Regions from separate parts of the Chryseobacterium sp. RU33C genome, predicted to be linked through region 1. Evidence: riboswitches for the same ligand, from Rfam matches in the RefSeq annotation. Region 1 holds a riboswitch; the other holds the start of a gene.
What was found. A riboswitch is a leader RNA that binds a small molecule or an ion and turns the genes downstream of it on or off. The one in region 1 is predicted to bind thiamine pyrophosphate.
Positions count from the first base shown of each region.

Region 2: it holds a riboswitch for thiamine pyrophosphate, as region 1 does, so the genes downstream of both, pnuC (nicotinamide riboside transporter PnuC) here and BW946_RS06775 (TonB-dependent receptor) in region 1, are expected to answer to the same signal.

Region 1 is NZ_FTMT01000005.1:147,734-153,038, reverse strand. It holds gene BW946_RS06785 (acyl-CoA thioesterase) at 1-396, opposite strand, end outside; gene BW946_RS06780 (hypothetical protein) at 384-1,136, opposite strand; gene BW946_RS06775 (TonB-dependent receptor) at 1,316-3,433, opposite strand; TPP riboswitch at 3,538-3,629, opposite strand; gene BW946_RS06770 (WG repeat-containing protein) at 3,845-4,615, opposite strand; gene BW946_RS06765 (bifunctional aconitate hydratase 2/2-methylisocitrate dehydratase) at 4,903-5,305, shown strand, end outside.
Region 2 is NZ_FTMT01000022.1:20,551-25,855, reverse strand. It holds gene BW946_RS17155 (TonB-dependent receptor) at 1-877, opposite strand, end outside; gene BW946_RS17150 (alpha-ketoglutarate-dependent dioxygenase AlkB family protein) at 1,254-1,865, shown strand; TPP riboswitch at 1,956-2,064, shown strand; gene pnuC (nicotinamide riboside transporter PnuC) at 2,090-2,683, shown strand; gene BW946_RS17140 (acyl-CoA dehydrogenase family protein) at 2,673-3,704, shown strand; gene BW946_RS17135 (NAD(+)--rifampin ADP-ribosyltransferase) at 3,721-3,936, opposite strand; tRNA gene BW946_RS17130 (tRNA-Ala) at 4,026-4,099, opposite strand; gene BW946_RS17120 (hypothetical protein) at 4,639-5,305, opposite strand, start outside.

The DNA of each region.
Region 1 (5,305 bases):
TTCAGGAATCATTTCCGGAATAGGAATCGGACGGTTGAATTCATCCACCGCAACGAAAGTATAAATCCCAGCATTCGTATGAATCTTCTTCTGATTAATCGGGTCATCCAACCATACATCTACGTACACTTCCATGGAAGTAGAGAATGCTCTGGAAACTTTGGATTCCAATACCACGACTCCTCCTTCCGGAATCGGATGGTTGAAAGATACATGGTTTACAGAAGCTGTTACTACTCTTCTCTCACAGTGTCTTGCTGCAGAAATAGACGCACAACGGTCCATTTTTGCCAGAAGTTCACCACCGAAAAGGTTTCTTAAAGAGTTGGTTTCGTTCGGAAGAACGATATTGGTCATAATAGTCAGAGATTCTGACGCTTTTTTTATTTTTGCCATCTAGTCTTAGTGTTGTTTGGAACGGCCGGAGCGGGTTTCATTTCTTTTCCGACAGGTTTTACTAATGAATCTTTTTTCAAGGAATCTGAAACGGGGGTTTCCGGGGTATGTACCATCACTTTCACAGTATCTTTTACAATTCTGTGGGTAGAAGTCTGTACAGAAACATTATTGAAAGATTTTTTACCAAAGAGAAGTTCCTGCTGGGTAAACGCCAGGTATACAATTCCAAGAACAGGAATAATCAGAAGGAAAATCCAAAGAATTGTTTTTTTGAATTTAAAATCTTTTTCACGATTCACCGGGGTCTTCACTTTTTCTCCGTTATTGATATCTGAAAATCTGATTTCTTCCAATCCATAAAAGTCCGGACGTCCGGATTCTATTCTTTTTCCCTTGAAATGAGTGTGTCCTTCTTCAATAAAGACGGTTCCAAGGTTTTGAATTTCAAGAACCTGTTCGGCCTGAAGTCTTTTCTTCCAAAAATCAGTCTGAATTTTAAGATCGCTTCTTGAAGCTTCCAGAGACATCTGTTTTTGTTCTGCTATAAAAGCAGTAAGGTCTTCAGTCCTTACTTCATAATCTATTGCAAATTCAATCTGACTGGCCGGAGGTAAGATACTTCCGTTTTCAGAATTGATAATTGCCTTAGAATTTTTCAGTGAAAACACCCCAAAGCCTGGAACTGTGGCAGTTCCAAATTGTTTTAAGTATTCTAAAATATATGCTGAAATATTCATTTGGCAGCAAATTTATAACTTTTTCGGGACTTTTTGTAATATTTAACGGATATAAAAAAGACTGCCGGAGCAGTCTTTTAATTATTCTGTATTAAAACAGATATACCGTTGTTCAAACTGCTTTTTTTAAGCTTAAAAAGATCAAATCTGCTAAAAAGCAAAAAAGATATATTGGTCAATTATTGAATTTTCCAGCTCACACCAAACATAAAATTGGTTCCTGCCTGCGAAAAATAGTAAGGCTGTCCTTCATAAACAGAACCATTGTTGACGTATTTTTTGTTGAACAGGTTATTCACCAGTAGCTTTAATGCAATTTCGTTGTTAGCAATTTTAAATTGGTACTGCGCATTGAAATCTGTCAGGAAATAATCTTTAAGCTGCAGATTGGCATCCTCTGTGTTATCCAGATATTGTTTTCCAACATACTGATTCATTAAAGCAAACTGGAAATTTTTGGCAGGATTGAATCTCAGGCTTAGATTGGCAATTACATTCGGAGAAAATGAAATCTGGGTATTTCCAAGACTTTTAGGCACATCACCATTCTGAATATTAAAATCCTGATTTCTGTTCTGGCTTAATGTCACATTACCGGAAACTTCCCATTGTTTGGATAGTTTTGCCAAAGCCCCTATCTCAATCCCTCTTCTGTAGCTCTTCCCTGAGTTGGTTCTGATAAATGCTCCTACGTTATTCAATTCTCCATTCAAAACCAATTGATTCACATAATACATATAATAAACATTCGCTGTCAACGAAACAATTCCGAACTGTTTTTCAAAACCGGCTTCAATGTCATGAAGTTTTTCAGCTTTCACATCATTATTGGCCATCAGATCATCTCTGTTAGGTTCACGGTGAGCATGAGCGTATGAAAGAAATATTTTACCACCGTCAATTCTGTAATTCATACCGGCTTTTGGATTAAAGAACAGCCAGTTTTTACTTAAATCTGCTCCTTCATCATCACCAGCCATCAGAATTTTTGTATTGTAGTTTATTTTTCTAAGCTGCAAATCACCAAAGAATTCAAAATTATCCACTCTTAATAAAGCTTTTGCAAAACCCGACACTTCATTCTTTATTGAACGGTTTCTGTAATATTCGCTTTCGGCAATCTGTGGAAAAAACACACCGGTAACATTTCCATAGTGTCTTCCGTAATATTGATTCACAACAGCACCAAAGTTCAGATCCAGATTTTCAAATTTTCCGTACAATGTAGAAACCATTCCGTAGAAATCGTTATTCAGCCATTTTTTTCTGATAAAATCGGAATATTTTATGGTTTGTCCCCCTTCTGTTATATTGGGAAGGTTATATCTTGAAAAAGGATCTCCCTGCTTGTAGTTTTCATAATATCCTTTTCCTTTTGTATAGTGGAACGTGGTTTCCAGATTCCAGCGGTCACTGAATTTCTGTTCCCAAAGCAACTGATAATGATTCTGTCTGTAGTTATCCGTTTCATTATCATAGAAACTTACAATATTCTCCCAATTGGCATCATAGATCGCTCCGGAAATATTGAATTTCGGATCGGTTTCCCAGGTTTTACGGTCAATACCGTTCCATGCCTGATAGGTTTTCTCTTTTCCGCCAAAAGCCATTAAACGCAGCTTCGTATTTCCTTCTTCAAATAAAGCAGTGAAATTATAAGAATGCAAATTGGATGAAGCCCTGTCTATATAACCATCAGAGTGAATATGGGTATATCTTCCCATTACGGAAAGACGGTTTTTCCAGAACTTCCCCGAGCCTATTTCAGCTGAATATTTATAGGTATTAAATGATCCGTAGCTGTCGTCTGTTTTAAAATAAAACTTCTCTTCCGGATCTTTAGAAAGTACATTAATACTGGCTCCGAAGGCAGAAACCCCGTTATTGGAAGTTCCTACTCCTCTTTGGATAACAATCTGTGATGCAGAGCTTGTTAAATCCGGAACGTTGACAAAAAAGGTTCCCTGGCTTTCAGAATCGTTGTATGGAACACCATTCATCATAACATTGATGGCACTTCCCGAAACACCACGGATTCTGAAACCGGTATATCCTACTCCATTTCCGGCATCAGAAGTAGAAATAATGGAGGTTTGGTTTTTCAAAAGAATAGGAAGATCCTGTCCCAGATTTTTACTGTCCAGATCTTTCTGTACATTAATGATTTCCTTTGCTACCGGCAGCCTTTTGGTAAAGCTGACGGCTTCAATTTCCCTGACCTTTAATGAATCTTTATTCTGAGCCTGTATAAAAGCTGCAGCTCCTACCGTAAGCCCTAAAAAAAATAATCCTTTCATTCTATAAATCTTTAACATTTAATGAATAAAAGGGGTGATTACGAGATAATTGATAAATAGCAAATGATAATGAATGTTTATCGATCATTTATCGCTAATCATCTATCAATTATTTAAATGGTTCCCTAAACAGCATTACCTGTTCCAGGTTCATTGGGTATAATCTCAGCTTGTTAAAGCACCCCTTTATTTCAGCCGCAAAATTACAAAAAATATATGAATTGGAATTCGGGTTTCGAGGTACAGGATATTGGGTTACGAGATGCAAGATTCGGGGTCTTAGGTTACGAAGGGCATGGATGGCTACAGGAGGAAAGACACTATGGAAAATAGGAGTTATCAAATGAATCATTCATCATTCATCATTCATCATTCATCATTCATCATTCATCATTCATCATTAATAATTATTTAGTAAGTTTTATTGTTAGCGTCGATATAGTAGTAATTCGAGCCGTCTTTTGTCACTTCAAACATCTTCCCGAGTTTCCAGCTGAAATTTCGTTTAATATTGGAATATTCAAACGGAATGATAATCCTGTTATTAACATCAATGATTCCGAATTTATCATTATTGGAAGCTACAATCATTGGATTAGCGACATCATCACCTTCAAGAATGAACAGATACTGATATTGAGGATAGATCTGAAATTGTCTGTAATCTGCTGCATTTACAAATTTTGATTTTTCAATGATTCCGTAAAAACCATTGAGGATGTAAGCCTGAAATAGCTGTTGCTTATATTCTTCGAATTTACATTTTCCAAAATCGGTTTCTTTGAACTGATATACTCTCTTCCCAGACTGATCTATACGGTAAGAAATCATATTTTTCTCTACCGTGGCATAGTCTTTTGTTCCAAATTTTCTCACTTTTTCATTAGGTGAATTCAGAAGATTGCAGTCTTCATAAAAAAATACGGCAATATGATATTCCGGCTGAATAATAAATTTCCCGTTCTGATTGACATACCCGAACTGATCTCCTTTCTTCTTGGGAATCAAAACAGGAAGTTCTTTATTAATCAATACAAGATCAGCATTAGGTTTGCTGGCTGAAAGTGTTTTTTTAATAGTAGTTTTCGTTCCTTTTTTCGCGGGATCTTTCTTCACAGATTGGGTCTGTGAGAAAACGAAAATCGAAATGAAAACACATAAAACATTCAGGATATTTTTCATATTCTCCATTTGGGTACAAAAATACGACCAAAAATAGATATTATAAAAATCATATTTATAAACAATCTAAATAATTTAATTCTTATAAAATTGTAAAATTTCGTAATTTTGGAAACATTTTGAATTGTTTGATAATTTTAAAAAACTTTTGAAAAAGTGTAGATTATGCTGACTTTATTCGGTTAATGTTGCATCAAAATGCGAGAACTCAAAATGTCATTAATTGTATTTATACACACCGGTAAAGAAAAAGCAGGCCTGCCTTTAATTTTGAAAGACCTTCTATTATGAGTATTTATAAGGATTACATCAAAGAGATTGAAGAAAGAAAAACCCAGGGGCTTCATCCAAAGCCAATTGATAGTGCTGAATTACTAAGCGAAATCATTACGCAAATTAAAGATTCAGGTAATGCTGACCGGACAGATTCTCTTCAATTTTTCATTTATAACACGCTACCCGGAACAACAAGTGCAGCGGGAGTAAAAGCCAAATTTTTAAAAGAAATTATTCTGGGTGAATCCGTAGTAGAAGAAATTTCCCCGGCTTTCGCCTTTGAACTATTGTCTCATATGAAAGGCGGACCTTCCATTGAGGTGCTGCTGGACCTTGCTTTAGGTAGTGATGCAGCTATTGCTCAAGAAGCTGCCAATGTTCTTAAAACTCAGGTTTTCCTTTATGAAGCAGATA
Region 2 (5,305 bases), on a different contig from region 1:
TAGGTGCTAAATTGAATTGAGAGCCATTCAGCATTCCTGTTTGAGGATTGTATCTTCTTCCGTAGGTTTCAAACTGTTGCAGCGTTGCTACGTTTGCTCCGGTTGCCGAAGATCTTCTCGTATCATGTACCTGTGGTGCTCCGGTAGCGATTAAATTGAACGCATGCTTTTCATTAGGCTTAAACCCTGTAGAGAAAAACCATGAGTAACCTTCTCCTTTTGTTCCATTGATGTATCCGTCACCTTGCCAGCGGGAAAGTAATACGGTTGTTCCCCATTTGTTTTTTAAACCGGAAGAGTACATTGCAGATATTCTGGAGTAGTTATCATTACCAACTTCTCCTTTAATCATTGCTTTCTGCTCAGAATCCGTAGCTTTGGTTACAATATTGATGGTTCCTCCTACAGAAGGAACAACAAATTTAGAAGCTCCCAAACCTCTCTGGATCTGAATATTGCTTGCAATATCAGCCAATCCTGTCCAGTTTGACCAATACACCGTACCTCCCTGCATGTCATTCACCGGCTGCCCGTTGATAATCACTGCAATATTTGCCCCGTCAAAGCCTCTCATGTTAATTCTGCTGTCTCCGAATCCTCCACCTACTTTGGTAACGTAAACGGATGGGGTAGACTTCATAATTTCAGGGAATTCTCTGTTTCCCAGTTTTTCCTGAATTTCTGCTGCCTTAATATTGGAAACTGCAACAGGAGTTTTTCTTTCTTTGGCTGTTTGGGAAAGGTTTCTACCCACCAACATCACCTCATCAATAGATTTAGATTTCTCTAAAGAATCCTTCGTACTCTGCCCATAATATAAGGCTGCCGTAGGTAATACAAGCGCTATAATTAGTCGCTTTTTAAAAATAATGCTCATGAAATAAACTAGCGTTTTTGAATTTAAGGCTGCAAAGATGAATAATTATTTTTGAATTAAGTATTAAATCTTAACGAAGTGATTTCCTATTGTATGTGTATAATGCATTATTACTGATTTTTTTGAGCATATTAATTATTTCAGATCTTTAATTTACAATTTGTTATAAAAGTGAATTATGCAAAAAAGAGTATTGTTTTTAACGAATAAAAATAATGATGCAATTCATCTGAAAGTCCACCAGAAAGTATTTTTTTCTAATGACATTTAGGGTTTGATTTATTTTGTATCATTATTTATATATTTGCAGATATTATTTGTATCAGGTTTTTTACTCAAATAACATAAGCCTTTCTTTTATTTAAATAAATAAAAAATGACTCAGCTCAGTTTGTTCCATTCAGAAGATTTATATGAATTTCCGAAAGAGCTTCTGGAATACAAAGCGCATTTTCTGAATCAGGATGAAGCGGATGATCTTAAAAACCATCTGCTTGAAACAGTACCCTGGAAACAGCGTACTCAGAAAATGTATGATAAAACGGTTCTTACACCACGCTTAACAGCCTGGTATGGTGATCCTAAAACGGATTATCCATCAGGAAATGGTGAAGTAGACAATAACCTCTGGACCCCTGAACTGTTTTCTTTAAAAGAAAGGATAGAAGAAACATTCGGTTATAAGTTCAATTCTGTATTGCTGAATCTTTACAGAGATCATAATGATTCTGTTGCCTGGCACAGAGATAAAGAAAGCAGATACGGAAAACGTCCTGTGATTGCATCAGTAAGTTTAGGGCAGACCAGAAACTTTGATTTCAGAAAAAAAGACCATCATCCGAGTAAATACAGCCTGCCGCTTCCTCACGGTTCATTATTGATTATGAAAGGAGATCTTCAGGAAAACTGGGAACATAGGATTGCTAAGTCTGTAATCTCTATGAAGGAGCGTATTAATCTTACATTCCGGTTAGTTTGTAAAGAATAAAATACTTATTGTAATGGATGAGTTAGGATATTCCATTTCAAAATAAAAAGACTGAAGTCCTTTCTTTTTCCACAAAAAAACTGCACCTTTGCCCCAACAATGGGGTGCTACAGATAAAAGTGGCTGAGATGATACCCAGGAATATACTTCCACACCTGATCCGGATAATGCCGGTGTAGGGATTGATTATTTATCATCTCATCATTTGATTTCTAATAATTAATATGATGCAGGACATTTTAAAACAAATTACCTTACCGGAATGGTTTGGAGTCTTATTTTCAGTCATTCAGGTTTTACTGGCCCGTAAAAACAATGTTAACAACTATCTTTTCGGAATTGCAGGCATTCTACTTACGCTGTATGTGATGCTTACTTCAAAGCTTTATGCTGAATTTACCTTAAATCTTTATTATCTGATTATGAGTATGTACGGATGGCTGTACTGGAAATTCGGGAAACAGAAATCCGAAATGGAAATCTCCATTACCACCACCACAGAAAAATGGATTACAGGAGGAATTGTTCTGGGAACGTTTATCTTATTCTGGTCTTTTCTTACTTATTTTACCGATTCGGATGTTCCTGTTTGGGATTCTCTGGTGAGTGCTTTTGCCTGGGCAGGAATGTGGCTCATGGCAAGAAGAAAAATTGAAAACTGGGTGATACTGAATGTCAGTAATATCATTTCCATCCCTTTGATGATTCATAAAGAATTATATCTATATGCTGTTTTAACGTCGTTTTTATTTTTAGTAGCGATTTCCGGATATATAGAATGGCAAAAAATTATTAAATCCAAAGCCAATGCTGAGTAGTAAAGAGATCAGACACGAACTTCATGGAGCTTCTCTAATTTCTGGTGAGGTAATACAATATATTCATGAGGAAGGATTACTTAAAATCTGGGTTCCCAAAAAATATGGAGGACTCGGCTATCGTTTTGAAGAAGGACTTAAAGCATTATTTGGCTGGGCTGAAACCGATGGAAGTTTCGGCTGGATGCTGACGCTTTGTGCAGGAGCGAATTATTTTTCCAGAAATATCAAACCAGAAGTAGCTCAGTTACTCTTTACCCATTCTGAAACCTGCTTTGGCGGAAGCGGAATGATTGGCGGAACTGCAGAAAAAAAAGATAACGGCAACTATTTGATAAACGGTTTATGGAATTTTGCAACAGGAGCACCTCATCTGACCCATTTTACATTAAATGCCAAGGTTACGGAAAACGGGAAGCCTATAATGGATAAAGACGGTAAGGAGACTATTCACTCATTCATTATTCCAAAGGAGCAGGCTCAGATTATCCCCAACTGGAAGTCTATGGGGATGAAAGCCAGCGGAACCTATTCGTTCACCATTGAAAATGTCATTGTAAGCGAAGATTACAGTTTTGTTTATGATACTTTTTTCACGAATGATATTCTAGACAGTATTCCTTTTCGGGTTTTTGCGGATCTGACGCTATTGGTCAATTATCTGGGAATGGCTTCTCATTTTATTGAAGAAGCAGAATGTATTCGTCCTGGGATCAATTTCAAAAATTTTGCAGAATCTGTTGAAAAGAATTTGGATAAAGTATTATATATTGCCAGAGAAGTAGAAAATATACTTGATGATCAGAAAGAAATTTCTGAGGATAAACAAAACGAGATTCATGAATATGGGGTAGAGCTGGTCCACAAATTATCCCATCATATCCTTACTGCTTATACACAGCTTGGAATCCGTGCTACAGATCCTTATTCTGCAGTTTATCAGGTGTTCTGTGACTATTTTACAGCGGCAATGCATTCCAATTTCAGACCTTCTGCTGATGCTCTTGATTTTTCTTTCTGAGCAGTGAATATTTCTGCTAAAGTCGGGTGATTTCTCTGGTCATTTTCAAAGGCACCTGAGAACGATAAGACTGCCTTGGGTTTCCAGGAAATTTTTTATCTGTAACATTGGGATGATTTTCGAAATTTTCTGTTGGTTCTGCAATAAGCAGCTTTACAGACATTTCTTTCTCTTCAAAGTTCATCCCTTGCAGACAAAGCTTGATCACAGGATTAAAAGAGATAAACTCTATGCTTTTTTTATACTATTGGAATTGTAGAATTTAAAAAAACAAACTTTGATAAAAAAAGAGCTGTAATTCAATGTGTTACAGCTCTTTTGTGGAGAATACGGGATTCGAACCCGTGACCTTTTGACTGCCAGTCAAACGCGCTAGCCAACTGCGCCAATCCCCCGTCTTTATTTTAAAGTGGTACAAAAGTAAGTATTTAATTGATATTTACAAATATTTTGTAGTTTTTATTGAATTGAATTAAAGGGGAAATACGCTCAGCGCAGTAAAAGTAACCATTTTCAATTGAATAACTTCTCAATTAATCCTATTCTTGTGTGAAATTATATTACAATCATGTAACTCTATACGGGAAGATTACTTCTATGGGATAGTACTATTACAGAACAGAGAAGCGCCCGAAGATTTTCAAAATTTCATAAAACCCCGGAAAATAGTAACGGAGACATTATCAATTTTTTTTAGTCTCTCGGTTGAACGTTTTCTATTGGATCTTTTTGATGCATTTATTTTTTCTTCTATGATTTTAATTTTCTGAAAAGAAAAAGCAATATTAAACAATAGCCCCTTAATTAGGGCTAACCTTTTATAGTTCTTTTTACTTCCTCCAGGAATTCCAACCGAATAAACTGGATTTGAAAAAAATAAAAACAGCCGCAATGAAAATATTGGGGCTGTCTTTTTGAAATCAAATATCAACTATTATAAAGATCTGGAGCGGGCAATATTAATAAGGTATACAAGGTGTGCGTACATGCTTCGCTTTACAGACTCTACTTTTATATCTCCGGTACTCTGGTTAATAGTAGTTACCAGATCTGTATTACATTGACCAGCAAAGTTTCCGTTTCCTAGGTAGTTGGCTGTATTGGTACTTGGATATGAGATTCTGGGATAGTCAGGTGCCGTTTGGTTAGCAACAGGAGCTGTGCCGGTAAAACCTTTATTATCAACATATCGGGCAGTCCAGGTGCCTAGAAACTGTCCGTTGCCGGTATTGATACCTTGTCCCACAATAATTTGAGTATCTACAGGACTGGTGAACCCAGCACAAGAGGAGTAATGGTTTACAGAAACGGTACAGGAAGAAGCATTGTCACCAGGTTGAAAGCATTTTCCTTCGTATACAGTGGATCTTTGTTCATTGGAAGAGGTTGATGTGTTTAGTATAGCCTTTGGCGCAAAAATTTCTTCTGGAGAAATAAGAGTTAAAACTCCCTGTGCATCTGCTGCAACAATTTTTTTTTCAGCATTTGAAAGTCCTCTTACTCTTACCAGGCCATTTACATCCAAAGTATGGCTCGGAGTAGATGTATTAATCCCAACTTGCGCTTTTGAGCTGCTACAAATAACAAATGCTGCTAAAAAT